Regions from separate parts of the Metabacillus hrfriensis genome, predicted to be linked through region 2. Evidence: a T-box and tRNA genes for the amino acid it is inferred to sense, from the RefSeq annotation. Region 2 holds a T-box; the other regions hold tRNA genes.
What was found. The T-box of region 2 lies ahead of argS (arginine--tRNA ligase). A T-box ahead of a tRNA ligase gene usually reads a tRNA of that ligase, here a tRNA-Arg.
Positions count from the first base shown of each region.

Region 1: it has a tRNA-Arg gene. The T-box ahead of argS (arginine--tRNA ligase) is inferred to sense a tRNA for this amino acid. The anticodon was not compared.
Region 3: it has a tRNA-Arg gene. The T-box ahead of argS (arginine--tRNA ligase) is inferred to sense a tRNA for this amino acid. The anticodon was not compared.

Region 1 is NZ_CP126116.1:3,784,727-3,795,693, reverse strand. Features, by position in the region: gene sdhA (succinate dehydrogenase flavoprotein subunit) at 1-1,333, shown strand, start outside; gene sdhB (succinate dehydrogenase iron-sulfur subunit) at 1,337-2,101, shown strand; gene QLQ22_RS18875 (acyl-CoA thioesterase) at 2,207-2,674, shown strand; gene gerE (spore germination transcription factor GerE) at 2,809-3,033, shown strand; gene QLQ22_RS18865 (MarR family winged helix-turn-helix transcriptional regulator) at 3,258-3,710, shown strand; gene racE (glutamate racemase) at 3,720-4,517, shown strand; gene QLQ22_RS18855 (GerMN domain-containing protein) at 4,892-5,977, shown strand; gene rph (ribonuclease PH) at 6,100-6,858, shown strand; gene QLQ22_RS18845 (XTP/dITP diphosphatase) at 6,865-7,452, shown strand; gene QLQ22_RS18840 (metallophosphoesterase family protein) at 7,471-7,989, shown strand; tRNA gene QLQ22_RS18835 (tRNA-Arg) at 8,109-8,184, shown strand; gene ilvE (branched-chain-amino-acid transaminase) at 8,708-9,613, shown strand; T-box leader at 9,634-9,888, shown strand; gene ilvB (acetolactate synthase large subunit) at 9,999-10,967, shown strand, end outside.
Region 2 is NZ_CP126116.1:2,838,517-2,849,483, forward strand. Features, by position in the region: gene ltaS (lipoteichoic acid synthase) at 106-2,040, shown strand; gene QLQ22_RS14120 (superoxide dismutase family protein) at 2,121-2,690, opposite strand; gene argS (arginine--tRNA ligase) at 2,766-4,430, opposite strand; T-box leader at 4,478-4,695, opposite strand; gene QLQ22_RS14130 (DUF3298 and DUF4163 domain-containing protein) at 4,749-5,351, opposite strand; gene QLQ22_RS14135 (C40 family peptidase) at 5,461-6,480, opposite strand; gene QLQ22_RS14140 (hypothetical protein) at 6,715-6,870, shown strand; gene QLQ22_RS14145 (MFS transporter) at 7,324-8,520, opposite strand; gene QLQ22_RS14150 (NCS2 family permease) at 8,632-9,966, opposite strand; gene cdaS (sporulation-specific diadenylate cyclase CdaS) at 10,093-10,725, opposite strand.
Region 3 is NZ_CP126116.1:4,593,008-4,603,974, reverse strand. Features, by position in the region: gene trxB (thioredoxin-disulfide reductase) at 1-419, shown strand, start outside; gene QLQ22_RS22845 (8-oxo-dGTP diphosphatase) at 760-1,218, shown strand; gene rapZ (RNase adapter RapZ) at 1,272-2,159, shown strand; gene QLQ22_RS22835 (gluconeogenesis factor YvcK family protein) at 2,160-3,119, shown strand; gene whiA (DNA-binding protein WhiA) at 3,171-4,121, shown strand; gene QLQ22_RS22825 (HPr family phosphocarrier protein) at 4,147-4,404, shown strand; gene clpP (ATP-dependent Clp endopeptidase proteolytic subunit ClpP) at 5,792-6,391, opposite strand; tRNA gene QLQ22_RS22815 (tRNA-Arg) at 7,080-7,155, shown strand; partial or broken gene QLQ22_RS22810 (peptidoglycan recognition protein family protein) at 7,440-7,955, shown strand; gene QLQ22_RS22805 (peptidoglycan-binding domain-containing protein) at 7,935-8,462, shown strand; gene yvfG (protein YvfG) at 8,699-8,914, opposite strand; gene rpoN (RNA polymerase factor sigma-54) at 8,993-10,312, shown strand; gene QLQ22_RS22790 (glutaredoxin family protein) at 10,327-10,584, shown strand; gene QLQ22_RS22785 (sugar-binding transcriptional regulator) at 10,705-10,967, shown strand, end outside.

The DNA.
Region 1 (10,967 bases), 950 kb from region 2:
GCGCCGCTATGAGGTTGCTGGACTAGTTACGAAGTATGAAGGCTGGGAATTCCTTGGTGCTGTCATCGATGATGATGGAGTCTGCTGCGGAATTACCGGACAAGACTTAACAACAATGGAAATGAAATCATTCCGCTCGGATGCAGTTATTATGGCAACAGGCGGACCAGGAATCATTTTCGGAAAATCAACGAACTCTGTCATCAACACGGGGTCAGCTGCTTCAATCGTCTATCAGCAGGGTGTTCATTACGCAAATGGAGAATTTATTCAAATTCATCCAACGGCTATTCCCGGAGACGATAAGCTCCGCCTGATGAGTGAGTCAGCACGCGGGGAAGGCGGACGTGTCTGGACGTATAAAGACGGTAAGCCTTGGTATTTCCTAGAGGAAAAATATCCTGCATACGGAAACCTGGTTCCTCGTGATATTGCAACTCGCGAAATTTTTGATGTGTGTGTTTCACAAAAGCTTGGAATCAATGGAGAGAACATGGTTTACCTTGATCTTTCTCATAAAGATCCGAAAGAGCTTGATATCAAACTTGGCGGAATCATTGAAATTTATGAGAAATTCATGGGTGATGATCCCCGCAAGCTTCCAATGAAAATTTTCCCGGCTGTTCATTATTCAATGGGCGGACTATGGGTTGATTATGATCAAATGACGAATATCCCTGGTTTATTTGCTGCAGGCGAGTGTGATTACTCGATGCATGGAGCTAACCGGTTAGGTGCCAACTCATTATTGTCTGCTATCTACGGCGGTATGGTTGCCGGACCAAAAGCAGTTGAATATGTGAGCGGTCTTGATGTATCTGCTGAAGATCTTTCTTCTTCATTATTTGACGGTCATGTAAAGCAGGAAGAAGAAAAATGGCAAAATATCATGAACTTAAATGGCACTGAAAATGCATATGTCCTTCATAAAGAGCTTGGCGAATGGATGACTGACAATGTAACAGTTGTCCGTTACAACGATAAGCTTCTTAAAACAGATGAAAAAATTCAAGAGCTTCTTGAAAGATATGACAATATCAACATCAATGATACTGCTAAATGGAGCAATCAGGGTGCGACGTTTACGCGTCAATTGCAAAACATGCTTCAAATGTCCCGTGTTGTGACACTTGGTGCCTATAACCGCAATGAAAGCCGCGGTGCTCATTACAAACCGGACTTCCCTGAACGTAATGACGAAGAATTCCTAAAAACGACAATGGCCACTTTTGCCGGTCAAAAAGCTGCTCCTAAGTTCCACTATGAAGAAGTGGATGTAAGCTTAATTGAACCTCGTAAACGCGACTATTCGAAGAAGAAAAAGGGGGAATAAAAAATGAACAGTGAAAAGAAAGTAGTTCGTTTTATTATTACTCGCCAAGACCAGCCTGGAGCAGCCCCTTATGATGAAACGTTTGAGATTCCTTATCGTCCAAATATGAACGTGATTTCTGCTTTAATGGAGATCAGACGGAATCCAGTTAACTCACAAGGAAAAGAAACAACTCCGATTACTTGGGATATGAACTGTCTCGAAGAGGTGTGCGGAGCATGTTCTATGGTGATTAACGGCAAGCCGCGGCAGTCTTGTACAGCCCTTGTTGATCAGCTCGAGCAGCCAATTCGCCTCCAGCCGATGAGAACATTTCCTGTTGTCCGCGACCTTCAGGTTGACCGCAGCAGAATGTTTGATTCCCTGAAAAAAGTAAAGGCCTGGATTCCAATTGATGGAACCTATGACTTAGGCCCTGGCCCGCGTATGCCTGAGAAAAAACGTCAGTGGGCATATGAATTATCAAAATGCATGACTTGCGGTGTCTGCTTAGAGGCTTGTCCGAATGTAAACAGCAATTCAGATTTCATCGGCCCTGCTCCGCTTTCACAAGTACGCTTGTTTAATGCTCATCCAACCGGAGCATTAAATAAAGCAGAACGTCTGGAGTCCATTATGGGAGACGGAGGTCTTGCCAACTGCGGAAACTCTCAGAACTGTGTCCAGTCATGTCCTAAAGGCATTCCTTTAACGACTTCAATTGCTGCACTTAACAGAGATACAACGTTCCAGGCATTCCGTAATTTCTTCGGAAGCGATCAAGTTTAATACACAGATATCCATGAAAACATTTGAAATCATTTATTAAGAAAACACCTCTTCCTTTTGATGAAGAGGTGTTTTTTACTTAAAGCAGAAATGAGGAAACATGTCATGAAACAAATATCTTACATACAGCTGCCTTTCCAGGAATGGATAGATTCTTTTTCTTTTTACTATCCGATAAAAGTACGTTTTTCCGAAACAGATATGTTTGGACATATGAACAATACGGCTCCAATTTCATATTTTGAAGAAGCCCGCATTGATTACTTTAAGCACTCAGGACTTATGGAAAACTGGCTGAAAAAAGACGGGGAGCTGATTCCTGTCGTTGCAGATATTCATTGTGATTACGTGAAACAGGTCTTTTTTGATGAGAAAATCCGCCTTTATGTAAAAGTGGCATCAATCGGAAATTCATCGATGGATCTGCATTATTGTGCTGTGAATGAAAAAAATGAAGTTTGCTTTACAGGACGAGGCACCGTTGTGCAAATATCTAAATACAATGGAAAAAGTGTACCGTTTCTGGAAGTGGAGAAAAAGATCCTTACTCAGTCTGCCATATTTGCCACTTGAAAAATAGACACGGAATTTCCAGCTTTCTTCTGAGATTCCTGTCACCGCCATTACAGTGTGCACATACTATATGTTGACTAATCTTATACCCATTCGTTAGATCGGCTCGCACCTAGCAAGGAGGGTTACAATTCTTGAAAGAGAAAGAGTTTCAATCAAAGCCATTACTCACGAAAAGAGAGAGAGAAGTATTCGAATTATTAGTTCAAGACAAAACAACGAAAGAAATAGCGGGCGAGCTCTTTATTAGTGAAAAGACAGTTCGGAACCATATTTCCAATGCGATGCAAAAGCTTGGTGTTAAGGGGAGATCACAAGCTGTTGTTGAGCTCCTTCGTATGGGTGAACTTGAGCTCTAATACGTACCGGCTGACCTTGATTTTAAGGGTAGCCGGTTATTATTTCTGTGCAAAAAAAGCGGGGCTGCGCTAATCTGACTATGCTATTTCTTATTTTTCATATCGGTCAGCTAAAATATGAAACTTGCAATTTTTCATAAAAACATAGAAAATGGATATGATACGCACATTCCTACTGTTAAGTTTCATTCCGTGCGGTCAGATTGAATGAGTGAGGGTTGCTGATGACAGTTCATAATGATGTATTAAGTGATAAAATGGTAGCTGATATGGAGAAATCCCTTAGGCATATTTCTGTTATGGTCAAACAGAAGGGCAGGGAGATTCTTAATCAATTTCCGATTACACCGCCTCAATTCGTAGCGCTGCAATGGCTTTCAGAACATGGAGACATGACAGTCGGTGAATTATCTAATAAAATGTACCTTGCATGCAGCACCACAACAGATCTTGTTGACCGAATGGAGAAAAACAAACTGGTAGTAAGGATTAAAGACCCAAATGACCGAAGAGTTGTGAGGGTGCATCTTCTTGAAGAAGGGCAGCGCATCATTGAAGAAGTTATACAAAAGCGTCAACAATACTTAAAGAATGTAATCAAAAATTATGATATGCAGGAAATTATCCAGCTTGAAAGCTCATTAATGAAATTACATCTAGAAATGAGAGAAGAATGAGGCGATTTTTTGAACAGAGCAATTGGCGTCATTGATTCCGGTGTCGGCGGACTGACCGTTGCACGCGAAATCATGAGGCAGTTACCAAACGAAGACATCATCTACTTAGGTGATACGGCAAGATGTCCATATGGACCGAGACCGCTGGAAGAGGTGCGTTCATTTACTTGGCAAATGACGAATTATCTCTTATCAAATCATCATATAAAAATGCTTGTGATAGCCTGCAATACGGCAACAGCGATTGCTTTGCAGGAAATCCAGGAAGAACTTGATATCCCCGTAGTAGGGGTCGTTTTCCCTGGGGCCAGAACAGCGATTAAAGTCACCAGAAATAATCATATCGGTGTAATCGGAACCGTTAATACAGTTGCAAGCCGTGCATATGAGAAGGCTCTTAAAACGATTAAGAAGACAGTTGAAGTTGAGAGCTTGGCATGTCCGGCATTTGTGCCGCTTGTGGAAAGCGGAGATTACGAAAATGATTATGCCGTATCCATCGTACAGGAATCTCTTTTTCCTTTAAAAGATCAGCCAATTGATACGCTGATCCTGGGATGTACACATTATCCGGTCTTAAAGACGTTAATTGAGGATTATATGGGTCCCAAGGTGAAGATTATCAGCTCGGGTGATGAAACAGCCCGTGAAGTCAGTACCATCCTGTCTTATAAAGATGCCTTAAATGAGACACAGGAAGAAAATCATCATTTATTTTTAACGACTGGATCACAGGAGCTTTTCCAGAGAATTGCTTCTCAATTGTTTGAGCAGCCAGTTGAAAATGTTAAATCCATTACCTTATAAAAAAGAGGAGCCGATTGCGGTTCCTCTTTTTTTCATTCCGGCTATTGTGAATTGGCCGCGGAAGCATCATCTCTCTGATAATCAGCTGCTCTTTTTCTGCAAAACTCACAATTAGCTGTGCCTCTCTTATGTAAGACAGCCGAGAAAGAGGGCTGTCAAGCGGATAGTTAATAAATTCCTCAAATTGGCTATAAGAAATAGGATAACTGCAAATAACTTTTCCGAAACGATTGTCACTAATTGGTGATCGAGTATAATCCCTCTTTTACTTGGATAAATGATTTTTGCCTGTACAAAAATACTTTTCAAAATCGGTCTAATTCAATAAACAGCTCGTATACATAGTAGTACAAACTGCCTTAGGAGGGAATTGTATGTCTCAAAATAGAAACATGAAGATTGCTGCTACTGTTGTAACATCGACGCTGCTCTTGTCAGGATGCGGATTATTCGGCGGGGAAAAAGCAAAGGAAATTGATCCTCCGCAAGATGTTTCATATGTTGAAGATGCTGATAAAGGGAATGAAGAAACTTTGAAAGAAGAAAAAACAACAGCAGAAGGTGAAAAAGGTGAAGAGTCGGCTCAAACCTATTCCAGGCAGTTATATTTGATTGACAGCAACGGGCTTGTTGTTGCCCAGACATTTGATTTGCCTAAGGAAGAAGGCGTAGCCAAACAAGTGCTTGAATACCTTGTAGAGGGCGGGCCTGTCAGCAATATCCTTCCTGATGGCTTCAGAGCCGTTATCCCGCAGGATACTCAAGTTGCTGTGAATGTAAAAGATGGTACAGCCATCGTAGATTTCTCTAAAGAGTTTAAAAACTATCAAGCTGAAGATGAATTGAAAATTCTTCAGTCGATTACATGGACATTGACTCAGTTCGATTCTGTGAAAACAGTCAAAATTATGATTAACGGTCATGAACAAAATGAAATGCCTGTCGGAGGCACTCCGATCAGCAGCGAGCTGAGCCGTGCTGACGGCATTAATCTTGATACAGCGGGCGTAATGGACATTACGAATACAAAACCTCTTACGGTTTACTATACAGCTCAGCATAATGATCAGACATACTATGTACCTGTTACAACCCGAGTCAGCAATGACGAAGAGGATCCAATTGCAGCAGTGGTGAAAAAATTAACTGAGGAACCTTCCATCTCACGTGCGTTGTTAACCGATTTGGAGCAGGATGTAAAGCTGCTTGAAGAGCCTAAGCTTGAAGATGGCACTGTAACCCTTAATTTTAACGAATCTATCTATGGAAGTGCAGATGGTGACGAAAAAATGGTTTCGACACATGTTCTGAATTCTCTTGTTTTATCACTGACAGAACAGCCTGGAATTGAAAATGTCGTTTTGACCGTTGATGGGAAAGCAGAGCTTGTTAATGAAGAAGGCAAAAAGATTACAGAACCTGTCTCCCGTCCAGTCAATGTGAACACAGGTAGTTTTTAATCGCTGATTTTTGATATACTATATAGAGAAACTAAGAGGTGGTCATAAGCGCTGCCTCTTCTTTATTGTTTATACATAAGACAAAAGCTTAGGTCAGCAATAGGATTGATCGGAGGAATATGATGAGACATGATGGACGTAAACAAGATGAATTAAGACGAGTTGAAATTCTGACAGATTATGTGAAGCACCCTGAAGGTTCAGTGTTAATCAGTGTTGGCGATACAAAGGTGATTTGCAATGCAAGCATTGAGGATCGCGTGCCGCCATTTATGCGGGGAGAAGGTAAAGGATGGATCACAGCGGAATATTCAATGCTGCCGCGTGCTACCGAACAGCGGACGATCAGAGAATCGTCCAAAGGTAAAATTACTGGCCGGACAATGGAAATTCAGCGCTTGATCGGACGAGCTCTGCGTGCGGTTGTTGATCTTGAAAAGTTAGGGGAACGAACAATCTGGCTTGATTGTGATGTGATCCAGGCAGATGGCGGGACCCGAACAGCTTCCATCACCGGAGCTTTTGTCGCTATGACATTAGCACTTGGAAAGCTGATGTCCCAAAAGAAATTAAGCACGCTGCCAATCACGGATTTCCTGGCTGCGACATCAGTCGGAATGGATTCAAAGCTTGGAGAGATCTTAGATTTAAACTATATTGAGGATTCATCAGCAGAAGTGGATATGAATGTCATCATGACGTCTTCAGGAAAATTCGTTGAGCTTCAGGGAACTGGAGAAGAAGCGACTTTTTCAAGAGAAGAACTGAATGAATTGCTTGATTTAGCTGAAAAAGGAATAAACTCGTTAATTTCTATTCAAATGGAGGCCCTTGGAGATTTAGCTCTAAAAATCATCGATCAAAAAGATGGAAAGGGATGAATCATTATGAAGGAAGTTATTATTGCAACGAAAAATGCAGGCAAATTAATTGAATTTCAATCAATCTTATCTCAGTATGATCTAAAGGCCATTTCATTACTGGACCTTGAAGATTCGCCAGAAGTTGAAGAAACTGGTTCAACGTTTGAAGAAAATGCCGTTTTAAAAGCGGAGGCTATTTCAAAACTTTACGGAAAAATGGCCATTGCGGATGATTCCGGACTATCAGTAGATTATCTTGGCGGTGAACCTGGGGTTTATTCAGCACGCTATGCAGGAGCTGAGAAAAGTGATGCAGCCAATATCGAAAAAGTGCTGCTGAAGCTGAAGGGTGTTTCAAAGGAAGAACGGAATGCAAGATTCCGGTGCGCTCTGGCACTCTCTGAACCTGGCCGTGAAACCGTCACAGTAGAAGGTTCAGTTGAGGGCTATATTACAGAGGAGCCTGTTGGCGGGAATGGATTCGGATACGATCCCATTTTCTTAGTGAAAGATAAAGCAAAAACGATGGCGCAATTAACAAAGGAAGAGAAAAATAAAATCAGCCATCGCGCAGTTGCGCTGCAAAAGCTTGCAAAATTGCTTAATGCCTGACGATGGGGAGTTTTAAACGTGAAAGTTTTAATAATCAGTGACAGCCATGGCTTAACGGATGAGCTTCAGGAGATCAGAAAACGCCATGAAGGGGAAACAGAAGCGATGTTTCATTGCGGGGATTCTGAACTTGAGGCAGATCATCCTGCCATGCAGGGGTATGCTTCTGTACGCGGAAACTGTGATTTAGAAGCAAGGTTTGCAAATGAAGTCATTGAAGATGTGGAAGGATATCGATTTTTTGTTGCTCATGGTCATATGCACAATGTAAAGTCGACACTTATGAATTTGAAGTACAGTGCTGCTGTGCATGGCGCGAAGATTGTCTGCTTTGGTCACTCGCATTTGGCGGGAGCGGAATATGTCGATGATATCCTCTTTATTAACCCTGGCAGCATTAGACTTCCGCGGATGCGAACTGAAAAAACATATGTTATATTAGAAATACAAAATCATTCTGCACAAGTTACCTTTTTTGAGTTGGACGGATCTCCTGTACCCGGCCTCTCACAAAGGTTTGAGCTGGCTTTATCATGAAAGAGGGATATTTTTCCCTCTTTCATAAAATTTTAGAAAAAGTTATTGACTTTTTATCTAATGGATCATATAATAAAAAATGTCGCTGATACATAATCAACGATGTTAACAAAAAACATGTCCCAGTAGCTCAGTGGATAGAGCAACGGCCTTCTAAGCCGTTGGTCGGGAGTTCGAATCTCTCCTGGGACGCCATACTTTATACATACAACTTCTTTCGGGTTTATCGAAAGAAGTTTTTTTGTTGATTTTAAAAACCTAATCGCTCAGGAAAAAGTTTGTAATATTCTGGCAGGCTGAAAATCGCTTTTTAAATCCTTTTTTTTCTAACAAATTTCATTCTGATATGATAAAAAATCCTATAAAAAATAAGTTCAAAAAATTTTTTTCTCCCCTATTTACCCCTTATAAAATCAGCCAAAACCTTGTAAGACAATCTCACAGAAAAAAACTTTAAAAAAACTTCAAAAAATTGAATTTCCTTTTATGACAGGCATGTAAGCGTATACAAATTCACAAACAAATCTAAATTATCTAACAATTCGAAAAAAGACTGTTGACACCGCTATTTAATGGGCGTAATATAGGCTCAAATATAAGTTACATGAACATGTGAGGTTCTTAAAAGAGTCCATAACAATCGTTATACGGATTTTTTTTACACACTAGAATTCAACTGATTAACGCGTTTAGACTTTAAAAGAAAGGTGTGCTCTTTATGGGTGACCAATGGATTTTTCTGAATAATGAATTTGTAAAAAAAGAAGATGCGAAAATTTCGGTGTATGATCACGGATTCCTTTACGGAGATGGTATTTTCGAAGGAATCAGAGTATACAGCGGCAACATCTTCAGATTAAATGAGCACATGAAGAGATTGTATGAGTCAGCGAGATCCATATTACTCAACATGCCTTATACGCAAGAGGAAATGACGGATTTAACGGTAAAGACCGTTGAGAAAAACGGTTTAGATGACGCTTATATCAGACTTGTTGTCTCAAGAGGAGTCGGTGATCTTGGGCTTGATCCATATAAATGCAAGCAAGCAAATGTTGTCATTATTGTAGAACCGCTGTCAATCTTCCCTAAACATCTGTATGAAACAGGAATTGATATTGTGACAGTTCCTACAAGGCGGAATAGACCGGACGTCTTAAGTCCTAAAGTAAAATCATTGAACTATCTTAACAACGTGCTTGTAAAAATTGAAGCACATCTCGCAAATGTAAGCGAAGCGCTGATGCTGAATGATCAAGGCTACGTCGCAGAGGGATCTGCTGATAACGTCTTTATCTATAAAAACAAAAGACTTCTTACCCCGCCTGGTTACTTGGGAGCACTCGAAGGAGTCACCCGAAATGTCATCATCGAAATAGCTGAAGAACTTGGCTACGATGTGCGTGAAGAACCTTTCACAAGACATGATGTTTATACAGCGGATGAAGTTTTCCTGACTGGAACTGCCGCTGAAGTCATTGCTGTAGTAAAGGTAGACGGCAGGGAAATTGGTGATGGGCAGCCTGGAGAGCATACGAATCGTCTGCTCGAGTGTTTCAGAGAAAAAGTAATCACAGATGGTGTAAAAGTAAAAGGAAGCAGTTCAAGCCTGAGTGTAAGCTAATAAAAACATAAAAACTATAATCTAAAACGCTGAAGAGGAAAAGTAGCTTAGAAAACAAGGATCTAAAGAGAGCTGGTGGAGCTGAGAACCGGTGGTCCCTTTTTAAGTGAACTCGCCTCTGAGTGCTGATTTGAAGTTTAGTAGAATCAGCCGGGTGTCTTTTACACAGCACTCGTTATTAAAAGAAAGCCATGAGCTTTCATAAGGTGGTCTAATGCAGACCATGAACAAGGGTGGTACCGCGAAAAGTGTTTTCAAACCTTCTCGCCCCTTTGACTCACATTACACGTGGGCAATATTGGGGCGGGGAGGTTTTTTATTTTGAAATAATCAGATGAAAAAATAAGGCTTTAGGTGATAGCGGGAAAAAAGGAGGCAATAATCAATGAGTATGAAGGTACAATTGGATGCAAATTCTGCCAAGTGTACGAAAACGATGTCCGGGGCCATGATGATGATTGAAGCTTTAAAACGGGAGAAAGTAGAGATGATTTTTGGTTATCCGGGAGGGGCTGTTCTTCCAATCTATGACAAACTCTATAACTCTGGCATGTATCACATTTTAACAAGGCATGAGCAAGGCGGAATTCATGCAGCTGAGGGCTATGCGAGAGTTTCAGGCAAACCTGGAGTCGTCATTGCAACCTCAGGGCCAGGCGCAACGAACCTGATTACTGGACTTACGGATGCTATGATTGATTCCCTGCCGCTGGTTGTATTTACAGGTCAGGTTGCATCTTCCGTCATTGGAACAGATGCTTTCCAGGAAGCGGATGTAATTGGTATCACAATGCCGATTACTAAGCATAATTATCAAGTCCGGGATGTAAATGATTTCCCGCGCATCATCAAGGAAGCTTTTCATATCGCAACAACAGGAAGACCCGGTCCGGTACTCATCGATGTTCCAAAGGATATCGCAGTAGCGGAAGGGATTTTCAACTACGACACTCCCGTTCATCTTCCGGGATACCAGCCAAAAACGGAACCGAATTATCTTCAAATCAGAAAGCTTGTCGAAGCGGTCAGCAGTGCTAAAAAGCCGGTCATTTTAGCCGGAGCAGGAGTGCTTCATGCTAAAGGAAGCGAGCTGCTGAAAGAATACGCCGAACAGCAGCACATACCAGTCGCAAACACACTGCTTGGTCTGGGAAGTTTTCCTGCAGATCATCCTCTCTTTCTCGGAATGGCCGGAATGCACGGTACATATACCGCAAACATGGCGTTATATGAATGTGATTTATTAATCAGTGTCGGTGCACGGTTTGATGACAGGGTAACAGGGAACTTAAATCATTTTGCCAAAAATGCAACGATTGCCCATATTGATATCGATCCTGCTGAAATCGGCAAA
Region 2 (10,967 bases):
GCGTTATGATTTTTCTTATCTTTTGCTGAACAAATAATCTATGAGCAAGTTACTGAACATAACCGCTAAAATACGAAATTAATTGATTACTAGAGGTGTTAAAAAATGAAAAATGTATTTGCTAAGGGTTTTTTGAATAAGCATCTTGGCTTTTTTCTGTTAGCAGTCGTAATGCTGTGGATAAAAACCTATACTGCTTATCGCGTAGAACTTAATTTAGGAATTGATAATACCATTCAGCAGTTCCTGCTGTTCATCAACCCGATCAGCTCTGCTGTGCTGTTTTTAGGTTTAGCTTTATTCGCTAAAGGAAAAAAGGCATTTATTTGGATGATCGTCATCGATTTCCTGCTTTCTTTCCTATTATATGCCAACCTTGTGTACTACCGATTCTTCAACGATTTTATTACAGTGCCAACATTGACACAGACTAAGAATGCCGGAGACCTGGGACAAAGTCTTGGTGCTTTGGTTAAACCTTACGATGTCCTTTACTTCCTGGATGTCATTATTTTAATGGTTCTTGTATTTGGCAAGTTCGTTAAGCCTGAAAATGTAAAAATGAAAAGCAAAAGAGTTTCTGCAGTCCTGATTTCAGCTGTGATTCTGTTCGGAACAAACCTTGCTTTAGCTGAAATGGACCGTCCGCAATTATTAACGCGCACGTTTGACCGCAACTATCTTGTTAAATATTTAGGCATGTATAATTACACAATTTATGACGCTATTCAAAGCTCTAAATCATCTGCCCAGCGTGCACTGGCTGACAGCAATGATGTAACGGAAGTTGTAAACTACACAAAAGCAACACATGCTGAACCTAATCCTGAATACTTTGGAAAAGCAAAAGGCATGAACGTTATTTATATTTCACTTGAATCATTGCAGACATTCGCCATTGATTACAAAATTAACGGTGAAGAAGTAACACCGTTCTTAAATTCTTTAACAAAAAACAAAAATACACTGTATTTTGATAATCTCTTCCATCAGACAGGCCAGGGAAAAACGTCTGATGCTGAGTTCATGGCTGAAAACTCACTATTCCCTCTTCCGCAGGGAGCGGTTTTTACAACAAAAGCAGAGAACACATATCAGGCAGCACCAGCTATCCTTGATCAAAAAGGGTACTCAACAGCGGTTTTCCACGGCAACTATAAATCATTCTGGAACCGCGATGTGATGTACAAATCACTTGGCTACGAGCAATTCTTTGATGCAGCATATTATTCAATGAAAGATGAAGATGTTGTGAATTATGGATTAAAGGATAAACCGTTCTTTACCGAATCCATTCCGCTGCTTAAATCAATGGAGCAGCCATTTTATTCAAAATTCATCTCATTAACAAATCATTTCCCTTACCCAATTGATGAGGACGAAGCTACTATCGATCCTCATACAACAGGTGATGGATCTGTAGACCGTTATTTCCAGACTGCACGTTACATGGATGAATCCTTAAAACAGTTTTTTGAAGACCTGAAAAAGTCAGGGTTATATGACAACACAATGATCGTGATGTATGGTGATCACTATGGAATCTCTGAAAATCACAACAAAGCTATGTCTCAGGTAATGGGCAAAGAGATAAATGGGTTTGAACATGCTCAGCTGCAGCGGGTTCCTCTTTTCATTCACGCTCCAGGCCTTGAAGGCGGAAAAAAGCACCAGTTCGGCGGACAAGTTGATATTCGCCCTACTCTCCTTCACCTGCTTGGCATAGATACAAAAGATTACGTTCAAATGGGTACGGATTTATTATCAAAAGACCATCAGCAAGTGGTTCCTTTCAGAAACGGCGACTTTGTAACGCCTAAGTTTACTTCAGTTGACGGAAAGTTCTATGATACTGCTACTGGAGAAACAGTGGAGGAAAACGAAGAAATTACACAAACAGAAGAAATGGTCGATAAAAAATTGACCATTTCAGACCAGATTGTATACGGAGATCTATTGCGTTTCTATACGCCTAAGGGATTTGAACCTGTAGATCCAACTAAATACCGTTATATGGGTCCTGAAGAAACAGAAGAATAAAAATGCAAAAAGCTGATGAGACAACAAGTCTCATCAGCTTTTTTATTTCAGATCCAATTTGTCAAAACGGCTTTGTTTATCTAGTTCACAAGTGCCCCGCAAACTATCCGGTTTCCTGAATTTCCTGCAGGATCAGTCAAGTAGTCATCTTCTCTTTCATGGATAATAATCGCACTGCCGTCTTCATCAAGCAGCGAATTTTTCTTACCATGCTTCAATGTCACATCAGGTGCATGAAGCTCGACATCCACAGTTCCATTTTCGTCAATTTCTATGTTTGGCAGGTCTCCGGCATGAAAGCCTTTAGGATTATCAAATCCATGCTGCTTTTTGGCAGGATTAACATGCGCTCCGGCAGATGTGAAATCAGGCTTTTCACATTTCCCTGTCTCATGAAGATGAATGGCTTTCTTTCCAGACTCTAAACCCTCCGCTTTTAAGCGGATAGTCACTCCTTTAGGCGCTTCAGTCAGAGTTGCTGTTCCAATTTCAACACCCTCGCTGTTGATTATATCGACGTTTACCGGCGCAACTGCTTTTTCACTGACCGGCAGTGATTCTTCTTTCGTCTCAAATTCTGTTGAAGCCTGACAGGCGCTCATGCCTAAAGAAGCTGCGATTAATGCTGTGAAAATCATTTTTCTGATCATTACCAATCCCTCCATCTTAAAATTCTTTAGCATGATAGCCATAATAGGAGAATTTTAAAACGGAGGATACAAACGCTACATTTTTTCAGGAGCCTTGATTCCAAGGATGCTCAGCCCGTCTTTCAGAACATCTCTTACTGATTGAACAAGCAGAAGTCTGGACGTGAGGGATTGATTTCCTTCCAGGATTTTCACTTTAGCATAATAAGAATTAAACACCCTGGATACATGCAGTAAATATTTTGCAAGAATGGATGGGTCATACTTCTCAAATGAAGATTGAATGACTTGCCCGTACTGAACAAGCAATTTTTGCACTTCCCAGCTATGCTCATCTGTTAATGCTCTTGTTTTCTCTGACTTGATCCCGCTGCCTTTTCTTAATAAAGAGCAGGCTCTTGCATGTGTATACTGCACATATGGACCTGTCTCCCCTTCAAACTTAAGCATTTCATCCAATGAAAATTCAATATTAGTCGTACGGTCATTTTTGAGATCATGAAAAATAATCGCTCCAACTCCTACCGCACTTGCAACTTCATCTTTGTTTTCAAGCTCAGGATTTTTCATTTCAATATTTGCTTTTGCAGCAGATATCGTTTCTTTTATTACTTTTTCTAAAAGAACGATTTTGCCTTTCCTTGTAGACATTTTCTTTCCATCCTTCAAAATGAATCCAAATGGAATATGATGAATATCTTTATGCCAGCTGAAGCCCATTTTCTCTACAACAGCAAAAACCTGTTTAAAATGCATCGATTGTTCCATCCCCACTACATATAGTGACTTATTAAACTTGTATGTTTCCTTTCTGTAGAAGGCGGCAGCCAAATCTCTTGTTGCATAAAGGGTCGCTCCATCACTTTTTCGGATCAGGCATGGCGGCAGATTCACATTATCCAAAGGAACTACCATTGCACCTTCAGAATGTTTAAGCAGTCCTCTTTCCTCAAGCAAATCAGAGATATGCGATAACTGATCATTGTAGAATGCTTCGCCATTATACGCATCAAATTGAACGCCCAATAGTTTATAAACCCTCTGAAAGTCCTCCAGTGATACTTCTCTGAACCATTTCCACAGTTTTAATGCGTCTGTGTCTCCATCCTCCAGACGTTTAAACCAGCTTCTTCCCTCTTCAATTAAGTCAGAAAAAACGGCAGCTTCTTCATGAAACTTTACATAAAGTCTAAAAAGCTCCTGTATCGGATTCTCTTTGACGGATTCTTCATTTCCCCATCTTTTATAAGCTGCAATCAGCTTGCCGAATTGTGTGCCCCAGTCTCCAATATGATTGATTCTGATTACGTTATAGCCGCATCTCTCTCCAAGATTGGCAATTGCCTGGCCGATGACCGTTGAGCGAAGGTGTCCCATCGAGAAAGGCTTCGCAATATTAGGAGATGAAAAGTCAATGGTCATTACTTTTGTTTTTTCTGCGCTCTGATATGGTCCTATTGTCTGCAGACATTCCATGCTTACAATCTCCCGGTTAAGGCGGAAGTTAATGTAGGGTCCAGCAGCAGCTGCCTGTGTAATAAACTCATCATGAAACTTCCCTTCAAGCTCCAATGCAATTTGATGAGGATTTTTTTTATAGACGGCAGCAAGAACGAAACAAGGAAAGCTGTAATCTCCAAATTGTTTTGCTTTTGGAATCTCAATGACATCCATTATCTCATCAAAGGTAAGATCGTTTTTTAAAGTTCTATAAATAATCGCCCCAAGTCTCTTTTTCATAATTCGTCCTCCTATAAATAAAATAAAAATGCCCGTCTCTTTTCTATAAAAGAGACGGGCATTTTCCCGCGGTACCACTCTGATTGTTCATTTCTGAACCACTCGAAGCGTTTTAACGGCCAGCCGACCGACATGCCCTACTATCCAAGTTCAGGCAGGCTCCTAGGAAGTGCGTTTCATCATTCCGTTCATTTTAGGCTTTCACCTTCCCTAAATCGCTGATTCAAGAACTGGATATGATTACTCTCTTCCTCATGGGATTTTTTTCTATTAAGAGTTATTATATGCGAATCTTTGAGGAATGCAAGATATTTTTATCTATCCATATAATCTGGGAAGAGGACCATCTGGATCGATGATATCCTGCAGGTCATAAATGGAGATGGGAAAGTACAGAAACCCATAAGCATAAGCTGCGATTTCATAGAGCTGAAAATAGATAACAAGCGATTTATCAGCTAAATAAAAATCCTGATCCGGGCGAATTGATTTAAAGGGAGGATCGAGTAATGTAATCTCTCGTTCTTTAAGCTGCTCACTAATAATGGAAGATAATCGTTCTTTATAGTTGCTGTCTATTTTAAAAAGATCCTGAAGCTTATACTTCCTGCCTGTCTGGGTATCGTATGTCAGCCCTTTTAGAAAAGACATGCCATGAGCGCCTCCGCTGTACACATAATTCAGCAGCGTTAAGCTTAACAAGTCCCGCTCATTCGTCTTAAGTTCATAGGTGCCCTGCATGTCGGTTTGCACTCCCCCGTCATACCCTCCAAAACGAATCTGATTCTGAACGTTATTTAGGATGTCCGTATTGATTTTTTGCAGACTCAATACATGCGGACCTGTTATTGATGGATATAATATCGTAAGCTTTTTCCCTGCTATCTTATGAGTCATGACACCTGCAGGCAATGCCGTCATCCACTTCGCCTCCTGTTTCTTTTTATTTCCATCATATGAATGGATTTGTTCATTCATCCTTTTGGAAGGCAGTTTGTTCCTCGCCAAAAAAAGAAGCCCTGATGGCTTCTTACTTTAAATATCGTTTTGCTCCAAGGTATCTTGCTTTCCAGTAGGAATTATCCAATTTAGAGATGGTCACACCTGATGAACTTGCATGAATAAATTCTCCATTACCAAGATAAATTCCCATATGAGACGGGCCTGCCTTGTATGTAGTGAAATAAACGAAGTCACCTTTTTGCGGAGAGCTGACCGGCGTCATGATGTCCCAATATCCAGCAGTGCTGAGACGGGAAACAGACGTCACTTTGTTCAGTACATAATACATGAATCCGCTGCAGTCAAATCCAGAAGGAGTATTTCCAGCCCATCTGTAAGGCACTCCAATATGTTTCTTGGCTTCAGCAATCATCGTGTCAATTTTACTGTTTGCAGATGGCTTTGTTTCTTCCACCTTACTAGGCGGTGCAGCGCTTGAGCCTTTCACTTTAAGGGTCTGGCCAGCGTAAATCACATCCGATTTGAGATTGTTCATCGCTTTTAACTCTGCGACGGTAAGTTCGAATTGATTAGCAATCTTTCCAAGGTAATCACCAAGCTGTACTTTATAGGTTGATGCCGCAGGCTGATTAGCAGTTGGTTTAGACGCTTCAGCATCCGGAGCTTTTCCAGTCGTCTTGCTTACTTTTAAGGTTTGTCCGGGACGAATTAAATCGGATTTCAGCCCATTTAAACTTTTCAGCTCAATTACAGATACATTATGTTTTCGTGCAATGACCCAGAGGGAATCGCCTGATTTCACTTTGTATGTAGAGGAAGAGGTTTTAGCGGGTGCAGCAGGTTTTTGAACACTTGATGCAGGTTTTTTTGCAGTTCCGGATATCTGCAGGACTTGTCCTGGAAAAATCATATCTTTAGAAAGCTTGTTTGTCAGTTTAATTGTTTCAACTGTTGTTTTATACTCGCGTGACAACTTCCATAACGAATCGCCTTTTTTAACGGTTATACTGTCTGCAGAAGCTGCGGAGCCAATTAAAGTGGAACCGATGACTGCTGAAGCAGTTAACCCAATAATTTTCTGTTTCATTGTTCGCTAAGTACCTCCTTTTTTCTTACATGATTATTTTAATAGATTAGGGCATTAATTACTACAAATTTCTAAAAATAGCACTATATTCTTACTAAAATAGCTAAAATCCCCTATTTTTATCCCGTATTTCTTGCAAATTATGACATTATTAGTCTTTTTTGGCCGATTCGTGAGATAGCATATCCAACAAGGAAATCATATAGTATTAAAAAAGAAACTGGGTGTTTAAAGATGGCGAAGAGATATCGGGGTAAAACATTATTAAAAATGGCTTCAAGAGGCCGCGGCACTTGTCCAATATGCGGGACAACACGAATTAAACTGCTCTACCCAAAACTTCAGGCAGATGGACAGAAGCTTACTGTATGCAAGAAATGCAGAGAATAAGAAAAGCGGAACCGACTGTTCAGACTCGGGCATCCCGAAAAGTCCGGGTCCGACTTTCCTGAGGGAAATTGTTCTGGTCAAAGGGATAGGAGGTGGCTCTGGACAATACAGAAAAGCAGAATCGTCCGTTCTGCTCCAAGTCAAAGGGCTATCCGGGATGGAATCCCCATTAAAGACACGATTACGGTGGACCATATCCTATTCATTTAGCCGAAATCGTTATTTTAATTGCCGAAATTCGATTTTTTCTGGCCAATTTCCCGTTTCTATTAGCGGTTTTAAGATTTATTCTGGCTTTTCATTTTTTTCGATTCAGCTGTTTTCTCGTTATAGCAGTTATAATCATTTGAATTAAGCGGAAAGGCTGATAGTTTGGCGCTGACCCCCGCTATTATTAGATATTAAAGAACAGAGAAACGCCGAACAAAAAAAGAGAGGGCTCTCCCCTCTCTTTTACTTGCTTTCACTTAAATTTCTTACTTCTGTTTTCTGAAAATACTTCATTCCATATAAAACGACCATCGTGAGCGATAATGTTCCAAAGATAAGCACCATGAACTGCAGACCGATTGTATCAAGGAACAGACCCGTTCCGAGGAGAACCACCTGGAACATAACACGATCCAGCATATTTCTAAACGAAAAAAAACGGCCGTGATATTCTTTTGGAATCTTTGTTTGAAAGATGGTCGAGACAATCGGAAAAAAGCAGCCAACGCCAAGACCGAATACTCCAAATGAGATGAGCGACATCCACATGATATCACTAAAGAATAAGCTTAAATGTGCAATTGAAATTAATAGAGCAAAAGCAAAGAGCATGTGAACGGATGAAAAACGATGAGTAATTTTTTTTACAAAAAAAGCGCCGATCATAAATGCGATTCCTTCAACTGTGTAAAGGAGCCCTTTAATGGACGTGCTGTCCTGAAGCTCGCTTATGTTGATTACCATCAGATTAAATCCGCCGATAAACAAAACAGGAATGATTGTCAGGACTAGAGCTGTAATGGCAATGGGAGTCGCTTTTAATACAGGAAGAACTTCTTTAAAGCTGCCGGAGTTCCCCGATTTTGACTGCTCCCTCTTCTCTTCTTTAAAATCAAGCAGAAATGTTGCTCCAAAAAGAATGGCATATGCGGCCATGGACAGTGCATAAATCGATGTCAGACTCATAAAGACAAGCAGCGCACCGGCAAGTGCTGTGCCAAGCACTCTCGCCATGGTCGAAACATTCATATGGACCCCATTCATTTGTATTAAATCCTTGTCCTTTACAATAATAGGTATGACAGCCTGAAGTGCAGGAAAATAGAAGGCTGCAGATAATTGAATACTGATCATAAACAGAATCATAAAGAAAAGAGAATCAAATTGTATCGCCATAAACATAAAGACAACGCTGAGCATTCTTCCAAGACCCGAATAAATAAGAACGGTCTTTTTTGAGCAGCTGTCAATCATTCTGCCGGCAAGAGGACCGACAAGCACCCCTGCAAGCAGACCAATAAAGAGAATAAGAGATTTCATGAAATCAGATGGTACATTTTTTTGCATAAATTCCAGGTTTCCGATTATGCCAAACCATAAACCAAGCCCTGCAATAAATTCACCGCTGAGCACAATCCAGACATTTTTATTTTTCCACATGGCGTTGTCTCCATTTTCTGTTTTATTCACTATTTCTACTATAGCACCGCTGCAATTATTTCGCCTAGCGAAACTTTTTGCAGTCAAAAAAAAGCCCCTTTAAGGGACCCGCTAAATCATTGTATAGAAATTTATTAAAAAGGCTGCAGTAATGATATACATCATCCAGTGAAGTTCTTTTGTTCTCCCGGTAAAAACCTTTAATAATGTGTATGATATAAAACCGAACGCTACACCTTCTGCAATACTGAATGTTAATGGCATCATAATGAAGGTTAAAAATGCCGGGATCAATTCGGTCAAATCATCAAAATGGATTTCCTTCAGTTCTGTCATCATAAATGCTCCAATGATTATTAAAACTGGAGCTGTCGCAGCGTTTGGGATGTATTGAATCAGAGGCGTAAATAAAAGAGTCAGCAAAAACAGCAGAGCAGCAAATACTGCTTTTAAGCCAGTTCTTCCTCCTTCTGCAATTCCGGTTGCATTTTCAATATAGGTATTCATGGCTGTACTTCCAAACACCGCACTGATCATTGTGCCGAGTGCTCCGGTCGTCAATGCACGTTTCATATTAGGTGTTTCGTCATTTTCATCATTCAGATTCGCTTTTTTTGTTAATCCGATCAAGGTAGCCAATGTATCGAATAATTCTACGATAGTAAATGAAAAGATGACTGAGAAAATACCATATCCGATCGCAGCCATAATATCAAGCTTCATAAACGTTAATTCAACTGATGGCCAGTCAAAGGAAATAATATCGTCTGGAGAATTTGGCACAGGCGAGTGGCCGATCAGCATGGACAATGCCGAAATGACAAAGATGCTTAAGATCAAACCGCCTCTAATATTTCTGGATACAAGCACAGATGCAAGGATCAGTCCTAACAGCGCAAGCCATGTTCCCTGATCTGCAATGTTTCCGAGTGCAACATAGGTTGCATCATCTGGAACAATGATGCCGCCGTTTTTAAGGCCGATAAAAGCAACAAATAATCCGATTCCTGCAGTAATAGAAGCTTTCAATGTTTTAGGAATAGATGCGACAACTTTTGAACTGACTCCTGTAACAGATAATAGAAAGAAAACAAAACCTGAGATAAATACAGCCCCAAGAGCGGTTTCCCAAGATAATCCCTGGCCAAGGACGACGGTATATGTAAAAAAGGCATTTAACCCCATTCCCGGTCCAATGACAATCGGCAGGTTTGCCCACAACCCCATTAATAGTGTTGTTATGACAATAGCTAAAATTGTACCTGCAAGTGCTGCTTCCTTTGGCATCCCAGCTTCAGATAAGATAATCGGGTTAACAAGGATGATGTAGCTGACCGTCATAAATGTTGTCAGGGCCGCAATAAATTCCGTTTTCACTGTTGTTTGCCGTTCATCTAAACGGAAAAACGAGTTTAAAAACGAAAGCAGGTTTTTCTTGTCTTGCATTTGTTCTTCCTCCTCATAAATAGAAGAGCGCTGTCTTATCATGCTGATGGCTGAAGCAAATAATGAAGGCATAGCTCATATAGTAAAAACTACATTATAAATGATTTTTTTTAATATGAGAAGCTTTTATTCAGAGCTGAACGGATACAGCCCGCCATTTATGGCAAATGACATCTTCCCCGTTTCTTCTGATACGACAAGCGCTATTGCATCTGTTGATTCTGTTATGCCAATAGCAGCGCGGTGCCTTGTACCAATCTTGGCATCTGCGGTTTTAGTAGAAAGCGGAAGGACATTTGCTGCAGAAATGATTTTAGTACCGGAAACAAGCACAGCTCCATCATGCAGAGAATTCCCAGGATAGAAAATACTTTCAAGCAATGACGCAGATAAATAAGCATCAATCGGCACACCGTTTTTAAGAAAAGAGACAAGTTGGTCGTTTCTCTCTATCACAATCAAACCTCCGTGTTTTTGAGCAGACAGATGCTGAATGACTTTTGAGAGTATGGCATAATGCGGAGTGTACTCTGATAAATAAGACTGCAAGTAAAAGGATGACGCCTGCGACTGCAGCTGCTGAAAAATCTTATGCAGATCTTCAAGCTCACAAAGCAGACAATGGTCTTTCTCTTGTAGAGAATTCATAAGCTGCATAGATTCATCAATGATGTTTCCCAGCTGGTCATAAATGAGTTTTTTAATAGGATCCATTATTTCTTTTTTCAAAGACTTTCTGCTCCTCTCCCTGTATAACATCGCTTATTTTATTGTTTGAAAAATCTCTGCATTCCATGCAATAATTTTCCATCTGAGGTTCATACTACTAGAAAATCGGAAGTTCTTGGTCAGCTTCGAAAGGTAAATAAGGTTCCGATTTGAAAACTTTTTTGACGGTGCCAGACAAAGGAGTTATGCGCTGGAGCTGGACATCACAGCGCAATATTTTCATCCTTAAGCTATGTCTTAAAATAGCAGCTTTGATCCAGCTGCGATATGGA
Region 3 (10,967 bases), 1.8 Mb from region 2:
ATGAGCTTCGTGCCCAAAAAATTCTTCAGCAGCGCGCATTTGATAATGAAAAAGTAGATTTCATCTGGAATCATACGATTAAAGAAATCAATGAAAAAGACGGCAAGGTCGGCAGTGCAACCCTTGTAAACACTCAAACAGGCGAAGAGACTGAAATGAGTGCGGACGGAGTATTTATTTATATCGGAATGCTTCCTCTGTCAAAACCGTTTGCTTCTATCGGCATTACAAACGAAAACGGATATATCGAAACGAATGAGCGCATGGAAACGAAGGTCCCTGGCATCTTTGCTGCAGGCGATATCCGTGAAAAGTCATTGCGTCAAATCGTAACAGCTACAGGCGATGGCTCGATTGCAGCACAAAGTGCTCAGCATTTTGTAGAAGAATTAATGGAAAAAATGAAAGCTGCCAACTAACTTTCGGTAAAGCTTTAAACAGTTAACAAAAACGTAACTCGGTTTTAACTATCCTGTAACACCACTGAAATAATAATGCGGTACTATATAAGTAGTAATTGACCCCCTTTTATAAATAAACTTTTGAGTACGGGCGCCCTTTCCCGTACTCCTTTTTTTTGTTTATTATCCTTTGAAACTTTTATCCGGGCTCACACGTATATAAACCTCATAAGCCATTCCTTTAAAAAATAAGTCTGTACAAAGCCTCCGTTCATTGTGAGGTTGTCTTTGAAATAGTATAATAAAGAGTGAGTAAATATGTTTAGACTACCCGAACGAACCCAGAGGTGAAAGACTTTTGCAAAGAGTAACGAATTGCGTTTTAGTACAGGACAATAAAATTCTTCTCCTGCAAAAACCGAGAAGAGGATGGTGGGTGGCGCCTGGCGGAAAAATGGAGCAGGGTGAATCGATTAAAGACACTGTCATTCGAGAATATCGTGAAGAAACAGGCATATATTTAAAAAACCCAAAAATTAAAGGAATCTTCACCTTTATTATTAAAGATGGAAATGAAATTGTTTCAGAGTGGATGATGTTTACGTTTTTTGCTACGGAATTCACAGGTGAGAATGTGGCAGAGTCTGAGGAAGGAAAGCTTAAGTGGCATTCTTTAGAAGAGGTCAGTGACCTTCCGATGGCTCCGGGAGACCATCATATTCTTGAGTTTATGATGAAAGGTGCAGGGCTGATATATGGCACCTTTACATACACACCTGATTTTGAACTGCTGGCATATCGGTTAGATCCGCAGTAAACGATCCATTCATTCATATAAAAGCACGGGGAAAGAGAAAGGAGGAAATCTGCATGAGTACAGGCAGTGTTCAGGATATTAAGATGGTGATTATTACAGGTATGTCAGGAGCAGGCAAAACGGTTGCCATTCAAAGCTTTGAAGATCTTGGTTATTTTTGTGTAGATAACCTGCCGCCTAACCTGCTTCCGAAGTTTCTTGAGCTGATGAAGGAATCCGGCTCTAAAATGAACAAAGTTGCACTGGTAATGGATTTGCGGGGACGCGAATTTTTTGAAAGCCTGTTTCAGGCACTGGATGATATGGCGGAAAAGACTTGGATTAATCCTCAAATTCTTTTTCTGGATGCTAAGGATGCTACCCTTGTTACTCGATACAAGGAAACACGCAGGTCTCATCCATTAGCCACCACAGGCTTGCCTTTAGAAGGAATTAAAAACGAAAGAGAATTGCTTGAGGAACTGAAAGGCCGTTCACAGATGATTTTTGACACATCTGAATTGAAGCCCCGCGAACTCAGAGAAAAAATACTGAAGCAGTTTGCGGAAGATGCTGAGCATACCTTCTCTGTAAATGTGCTCTCGTTCGGTTTTAAATACGGAGTGCCGATCGATGCTGATTTGGTGTTCGATGTCAGATTCTTGCCGAATCCGCATTATATTGATCATATGAGACCAAAAACAGGACTTGAAGAGGAAGTTTCCTCATATGTTCTAAAATGGACAGAGACTCAGAAGTTTTTAGAAAAGGTACTTGATTTGCTTACCTTCATGCTGCCTTACTATAAAAGAGAAGGAAAAAGCCAGCTTGTCATTGCAATAGGATGCACAGGCGGCCAGCACAGGTCGGTTACATTGGCGGAATACATTGCGAAGCACTACAAAAATGATTATCTGACGCACGTATCACATCGTGATATTGAGCGCAGAAGCCGTCATTAAATGACTGATACTGCAAATAGGCCAAAGGTTGTCATAATCGGCGGAGGTACCGGATTGTCTGTACTATTGCGGGGGTTAAAAGTATACCCAGTTGATATTACAGCAATTGTTACAGTTGCAGATGATGGCGGGAGCTCAGGCCGGCTCCGTGAGGAACTCAAAATTCCGCCTCCAGGTGACATACGCAATGTGTTAGCTGCGCTTTCAGATGTAGAGCCGTTAGTAGAAGATTTATTTCAGCACAGGTTTAATAAAGGAAATAGTCTCACAGGACATTCTCTTGGAAATCTTATCTTGGCAGCAATGACGAATATTACAGGCGACTTTTTCCATGCCGTGCGGGAAATGAGCAAAGTCCTTAATGTGCGCGGAAAAGTTCTGCCTGCTGCAAATCGAAGCGTCGTCCTTCATGCTGAAATGGAAGATGGAACGATCGTTTCAGGAGAATCAAAAATACCTTACTCCGGCAAGAAGATTAAACGCGTCTTTTTATCACCTGAATCCATTGAACCTCTTGAAGAAACGATCGAAGTGATTCGGCAGGCTGATTTAATTCTCCTTGGTCCGGGAAGCTTGTACACGAGTATTCTGCCTAACCTTCTCGTTCCTAAAATTGGTGATGAGGTATGCAAGGCAAAAGCAAAAAAGGTTTATATTTGCAATGTGATGACTCAGGCAGGGGAAACCCTTGATTTTACTGCAAGCGATCATGTAAAAGCATTGAATGAACACATGAAATGCACGTTCATCGATACAATATTAGTGAATGATGAAGAAATTCCTGATATGATGAAAGCATTATATGCAGAGGAACTGGCTAAACCCGTCTATTATGATATTGAAGCATTGCGTGATTTGGGACTTGAGATCGTTCATGACAAGATTGTTTCCTACGAAAATAACGTCATCCGCCATGATACGGTTAAAGTTGCCAAGCTGCTATATGATATGATCACATAAAAAATAAAGAGTGCAAACGAATGCATTTATAGGATTGGAGGGTGCAGAAAGATGTCCTTTGCTTCTGAAACAAAAAAAGAATTAACCAACATAGAATCTAAAGCCTGTTGTTTAAAAGCAGAGTTATCTGCACTCATCCGAATGAACGGCTCTCTTTCTTTTTCGAATCGAAAATTAATTTTGGACATTCAAACCGAAAATGCAGCAATAGCTAGAAGAATATATACTCTCTTAAAAAAGCAGTATGACGTTTCTGTCGAGCTGCTTGTGCGGAAGAAAATGCGTTTGAAAAAGAATAACGTCTACATCGTTCGGCTGATAGAAAAAGCTCGTGAAATATTAGAGGATCTGGGCATCCTAGGAGAGAACTTTACGTTTGAGAGAAGTATTTCCGAGGAGCTTGTCAGAAAGAAATGCTGTAAGCGATCCTATATAAGAGGTGCCTTTTTAGCAGGAGGTTCTGTCAATAATCCGGAGACTTCATCCTATCACTTAGAAATTTTTTCATTATATAAAGAGCACAATGACTCTCTATGTGAATTAATGAATTCCTTCCATTTGAACAGCAAAACACTTGAACGGAAAAAAGGATACATTACCTATTTGAAGGAAGCTGAGAAAATCTCAGATTTTCTCAGTATTATCGGCGGACACCAGGCACTCCTGCGCTTTGAAGATGTGCGGATTGTCCGTGATATGAGAAATTCCGTTAACCGTCTCGTCAATTGTGAAACCGCTAACTTAAATAAAACAATTGGTGCAGCCATACGCCAAGTCGAGAATATTAAATTCATCGATGAAAAAATGGGTCTTGAAGCACTGCCCGACAAATTAAGTGAAATCGCACGCCTTCGGGTAGAGTATCAGGATGTTACGCTTAAAGAACTGGGTGAAATGGTATCAAGCGGCAAAATCAGCAAGTCAGGCATTAATCACCGTCTGAGAAAACTTGACGAGATTGCAGAACAACTTAGAAATGGCCAGCCGGTAACGATCAAATAAAAAGGGGAAAGAAGAGGGGATTTATATGGTTGAGAAACAGGTCGAAGTTCGTTTAAAGACAGGCTTACAAGCCCGTCCCGCAGCACTTTTTGTACAAGAGGCTAATCGTTATTCATCAGACATCTTTTTAGAAAAAGACGGGAAAAAGGTGAACGCGAAGAGCATCATGGGGTTAATGAGTCTCGCCATCAGCACTGGCTCAGTGGTTACTCTTATCGCAGAAGGCCATGACGAGTCAGAAGCATTAGAAGTTTTATCTCAATATGTGAAACAAGAAGCTTAAAAACGGCCTTTGGCCGTTTTTTTTGATTAGGAGGTATTTGAAAAAAAGAAAGTATTTCGTTGACCTTGGAAATTATTTTACGGGTTTTCGCTAGTAAAAAGGATATTTGGGAAAGTAAAAATTACGATTTAGAAAGTAAATCAGCTTACCGGCAAACATCGGATAAGAATAAGCCGCGGTTTCATACGCTCTCATTGAGTATCCAAATCCAGGATTGAGCCTGTAAAGAGGAATCATACGCACTCATTGAGTACCCAAATCCGAGATTTAGCCTGTAAAAGGGGATCATACACACTCTATGAGTATCCAAAACCAGAATTGAGCCTGTAAAGAGGAATCATACGCACTCATTGAGTATCCAAAACCAGGATTGTGCCTGTAAAGGGGAATCATACGCACTCTATGAGTATCCAAATCCAGAATTGAGCCTGTAAAGAGGAATCATACGCACTCATTGAGTACCCAAATCCGAGATTTAGCCTGTAAAAGGGGATCATACACTCTCTATGAGTATCCAAATCCAGGATTGTGCCTGTATAGGGGAATCATACGCACTCATTGAGTATCCAAAACCAGGATTGAGCCTGTAAAGGGGAATCATACGCACTCATTGAGTACCCAAATCCGAGATTTAGCCTGTAAAAGGGGATCATACACTCTCTATGAGTATCCAAAACCAGGATTGAGCCTGTAAAGGGGAATCATACGCTCTCATTGAGTACCCAAATCCGAGATTTAGCCTGTAAAAGGGGATTATACGCTCTCTATGAGTATCCAAATCCAGAATTGAGCCCGTAAAGAGGAATCATACGCACTCTATGAGTATCCAAAACCAGGATTGAGCCTGTAAAGGGGAATCATACGCACTCATTGAGTACCCAAATCCGAGATTTAGCCTGTAAAAGGGGATCATACACTCTCTATGAGTATCCAAAACCAGGATTGTGCCTGTAAAGGGGAATCATACGCACTCTATGAGTATCCAAATCCAGAATTGAGCCTGTAAAGAGGAATCATACGCACTCATTGAGTACCCAAATCCGAGATTTAGCCTGTAAAAGGGGATCATACACTCTCTATGAGTATCCAAATCCAGAATTGAGCCTGTAAAGAGGAATCATACGCACTCTATGAGTACCCAAATCCGAGATTTAGCCTGTAAAAGTGGATCATACACTCTCTATGAGTATCCAAATCCAGAATTGAGCCTGTAAAGAGGAATCATACGCACTCATTGAGTACCCAAATCCGAGATTTAGCCTGTAAAAGGGAATCATACGCACTCATTGAGTATCCAAAACCAGGATCATGCCTGTTTAGGGGGATCATACGCCCATGCCTCAAAACAAAAAAACAGAACGGCCTTAGGCCGTTCTGCTGTATCTTCTTATTTATTATCAGGCATTGTATTGCGAGTCATCACTTTATCAATCAAGCCGTACTCAAGTGCGCGTTCTGCCGTCATGAAGTTGTCTCGGTCTGTATCGCGAGCGATCACTTCCATTGGCTGGCCAGTGCGGTCAGCAAGAATTTGATTCAGCTTATCACGCAAGAACAAGATGCGTTTTGCAGCGATCTCAATTTCAGTTGCCTGTCCTTGAGCTCCGCCAAGAGGCTGATGAATCATAACTTCACTGTTTGGAAGGGCATAGCGTTTGCCTTTTGCGCCGGCTGCAAGGAGGAATGCTCCCATTGAAGCGGCCATACCGATGCAGATTGTTGATACTTGTGGTTTAATAAACTGCATTGTATCGTAAATCGCCATACCGGCTGTAATAGAACCGCCAGGGCTGTTAATGTAGATTGAGATGTCTTTCTCTGGATCTTCAGCTTCTAAGAACAAAAGCTGTGATACAATTGAGTTTGCCACGTTATCGTCAATTCCGCTTCCAAGCATAATAATGCGGTCTTTTAAAAGACGTGAGTAAATATCGTATGCACGTTCACCGCGGTTCGTTTGTTCAATAACTGTAGGTATTAAATTCATCGTATTTTCCTCCTTTTAAATAAAGGTAAATTTTATGTACTCTCATCATACAACTATGGTCAATAAAGGTCAAACGAAACGCTGTTCTTTGAAGCTTTTTCTTGCACCTTATACATATGTAGCAGTTGCTGACTGTAAACATGTTACCCAATTATTCTTTCTTTCAAACAGTTGAGTAAAGCTGTTTCAAGCCTCATTTTTTCTGCGTATAATGAACTTCTATAGTGGTCTTTCATTAGGAGGCTGTAACGTATGTATTCGGCAGGCTCTTTAAAATATCCTTTATATTTTCTTTCGGTGCTGACAAAAGGCATTCACTATTTCACCAGTCCGGTACCCTGCCGACTTATGATCAGTCGTGCAGCACTTTTCGCTGAAATCTCTTCGGATGTATCAAGAAACGTACTAAATGCAGTATAGATCCACATTGTTGCCTTAGAAATGAAAGTTACCCTGATCTAAATCTCAGGCGAAAGAGGAACCATTTGAATATGGTGTAATCTTTCATCATCCATGTACTCCTTTGTTCTTTATCACTAATAATTCCTCGATTATCAGAGATTTATATCCTGAAAACCTCCGTTATCTTCAGGAGTTTAGTCATTTCCGCCTGCAGTATAAAAATACCGCTTGATACATAGGTTGTTTTTATCGTATAATAACGCTACTGACTAATTAACTTTTATATGCGCTCGTAGCTCAGTTGGATAGAGCGGTGGTTTCCGGTACCACGTCTGTCGGGGGTTCGAATCCCTTCGAGCGCGTCACTTATAGAAAGAGCTGGTTTTTTAATTAAACCAGCTCTTTCTTTTTTTGTTGGATTTACGCTAATAAAACTACTATGCGGCCTCAAAGAATAGCAGGACGCCTATACGGAGTACAAGCTCGGGCAAAGACTCCTTTTTCAGAACGGAGCTGAACACACGCATCTGCTATTTGAATTGCTAGATTCTTTCATAGATTCCTTAAAAATAGACTAATGAGCCAAGAGAGGCGCCTTTCCAAAAGGCGTCTCTCTATCATTTACTATAAAAAGGAGTGATAAAGATTGAGTGTTTCTCAAAAATATCAAATTGAACAGCGCTATATCCGTCTTGGAAATGCACGTTCAGGGGAAAAGCTGACTGGACCTCTATTTATAGTCTCTCACGAAACGGCAAATAACTCAGCTGATGCAGACGATCACTTTAATTATTTTAACAACTCTCAGCCGAGTGCTTCTGCTCATGCGTTTATAGATGATGATAAAATTCTTGAGATCATCCCATTAAATGAAAAAGCTTGGCATAATCTTTACCGGAACCCTGAAGATAATCAGCTCTTCGGTTATGATGCAAATGAAGCAGCTATTGCTGTTGAGCTCTGCCGCACTGGAGAATTCATTAAAGCTTATGACCGGTATGTATGGTACCACGCGTACCTTTGCCGCAGGTTCAATTTAAACCCTTCAACTAAAATAGTCGCACACAGCACACTTGATCCACGCCGAAGATCGGATCCGGACAGCTGGTTCAGTGCACATGGTGTGACTTGGGAAAAATTCATGAGTGATGTGCGTGTTTATTATGATGCATGGGGGAGCAGCGGAACGCCTATTAAAGTTGAACCGCCAAAGCAGGAAACAGGCACTGTGGTAGATGTCACCATTATACGAAGGGGAAACCGGGGCCCGGAGGTAACTTTTTTACAGAAAAAACTGATCTCACTGGGATATGCGCTCCCGAGATTCGGTGCAGACGGCACGTTTGGTGCGGAGACAGCAGCTGCGGTTAAAGAGTTTCAAAGAGATCAGAGAATAACGGCTGATGGAATCGTAGGGCCGGAGACCTTCAGCAAGCTGAATCGGGCAAAACCAAGACGTGGAAAACCGTATCCGGGTACTCTTTACAGATTGAAGTCTCCATATATGAAGAGCGCAAATATCGGAGAAATACAGCGAAAGCTTGGAGTAAAGGCAGACAATATTTATGGACCAATCACTGAGCGTGCAGTAAGGGATTTTCAGCGCAGGCAAAATCTTAAAGTTGATGGTATTGTAGGACCGCTGACATGGCGAAGGTTATTTCTGTAAGAAAAGTGTTTTTAGACGATTTAGACAGATATTGACGCTGGGACCTTTAATGCCAATCCGATAAAAAAAGCCCCGCCAAGATAACCTAGGCGGGGCATGATTGAATGGAAACAGAAATAATATGTAAGAGTCCAGTAAGCCGCACTGGACAAGAAGTGTATATTGCCGTGCTTGACGACTCAACAATTCTTATTTTAAAGCATGTCGCGCTTTTTGTGAACAGGTAAATTTTTCAATTATTTATCGGATTTAATCGTAGTGTACGCCTCGTCCAAATTCTGAATCCGTTTTAAGACCACTGAGTTTTTTGTAAGCTGATCCTGAACCAGCGCTGATACGACAGAGCGATAATAACGGTTCATGGCATCAAGCTTCGGAACTTGACCTTCATTCTGTTTAATGTGCTCTTTAAAATTTTGCTCAAAGTAGGGCACTGAAAATAATTCACTCATTGATATCTCTCCTTTGAAGTTCTTTCCATACAATGATGGACCGTTTTCGTGTAAAATGAGAAGCAGGGGGAACGAACTATGAATATGAAAGTCGGTTTATTTCAAGAGCAATCATTAAAACTTAATATGACTCAAGAATTAAAGCAAGCGATTACTCTCCTTCAATACTCCTCTATGGAGCTTGCCTCCTATATAGAGGACCTTACCCTGGAAAATCCCCTCATCGAATTAAAAGAGAAGCCTGATTCAGGCGTATTGTATCATACCTCATCACGGGCGAAAATGACAAGTTCATCAAAGAACAGGGACATGATTGAAAACGTCTCAAGCCTTGGCACAACACTGCAGCAGCATTTAGAAGCACAGCTGCTGGGGATGAAGCTGACTGCATCAGAAAAACGCGCACTTCATATCCTGATACAGGCTCTTGATCCTAACGGGTACATAGAGGCAGATCTTAGTGTGCTTTCAGAAAAATTCAGCATCAGTGCTGAGGAGCTAAATCAGCAGCTAACCGTATTACAGAAGCTTGACCCGGCAGGAGTAGGGGCGAGAAATCTGCAGGAATGCATTTCGATTCAGCTTGCAAGGCTGCCAAAACGAAATAAAACAGCCGAATTAATTGTGAACGACTATTTCTACTTATTCGCAGAAAAATCATGGAAAGAGCTTGCGAAAAGAACGAAGCTTGATTTAAAAGAAATTCAAGGTGTTCAGGATTTTATAAAAAAACTGCATCCGCGCCCTGGGCTTGCCTATCATCACGTTCATGACAGCTATATTGTTCCTGAGCTGACAGTTGCCAAGGTTCACGGGGAATGGCAAGTCATGTACAATGATGACATTTCACCTAAAGTCGCCGTTAACTCTGCCTATGAATCGGATTATTCTTCTATAGAAGATGCAGATGTGAAGCAATATCTGTCTTCAAAGCTCAATCAATGCAGATGGCTGATAAAAACGCTGAATCAGCGGAAAGAGACAATGATGAAAGTGATGAAAGAGATTGTCCGGAGGCAGGCTGACTTTTTTGAAAAAGGTGAGTTGTTTATGAAACCGCTGACATTAAAGACTGTCGCTGATGCTATTGAAGTTCACGAATCAACTGTCAGCAGGACAGTGAGGGAGAAGTATGTTCAGACTCCTCATGGGCTTTATGAGCTGAAGTTTTTTTTCTCAAACGGATTAGAGCAATCCTCTCAGGACATCACTGCTTCCACTGTAAAAACAATCATAGAACAAATGATTGAACAGGAAGATAAGCTTGCTCCGCTGTCCGATCAGAAAATTGTCTCAAAACTCACAGAGGAACATCAAATAGATGTCTCAAGAAGAACGGTGGCCAAATACAGAGATCAGCTAGGCATTGCCTCTTCTTCTGCAAGAAAACGATATTAGGATGTGTAAAAATAATGCTTTTAAAAATGTATTCAAGAAACAGCTGTCCTCTCTGCTCTGAAGCTTTAGAGGAACTTGAAAAGCTGAAAAACGACATGGAAATTGAAATCGAGGTTGTTGATATTTACAGTGACGATGCCCTGCTTGAAAAGTATCAGCTCATGATTCCTGTCGTTGAATATGGAGGTTTGGTGCTTGGATACGGCAAAATTAAAAAAGATTTTATAAGAAAGCGGTTACTTGACGAAAAGCGAGAAACAATAGTTGAATAAGCTTTTTCACCCTGTTAAAATAAAAATATAGCAGGGATGATTTTTTTTAGGGATAGTGGGACATATTACGTCATAGAGGGACATTTTTTGTCCCGTATGTTCTTGAAAGGGAATTTGTACATGAGGTCAATTATAGAAGTCCAAAAAAAATTATTGCCTGATCTGCTTCAAGTTATGCAAAAACGTTATCAGATCCTTCAGTATATACGACTAATGCAGCCAATCGGACGTCGAAGTCTTTCATCTAGTCTCGGGATCAGTGAACGGGTTTTAAGAGGGGAAGTTCAATTTTTGAAAGATCAAAATTTGATCGATATTTTTTCCTCCGGCATGATGTTAACGAAGGAAGGATCATCTCTGTTAAGAATTCTCGAAGAAACGAT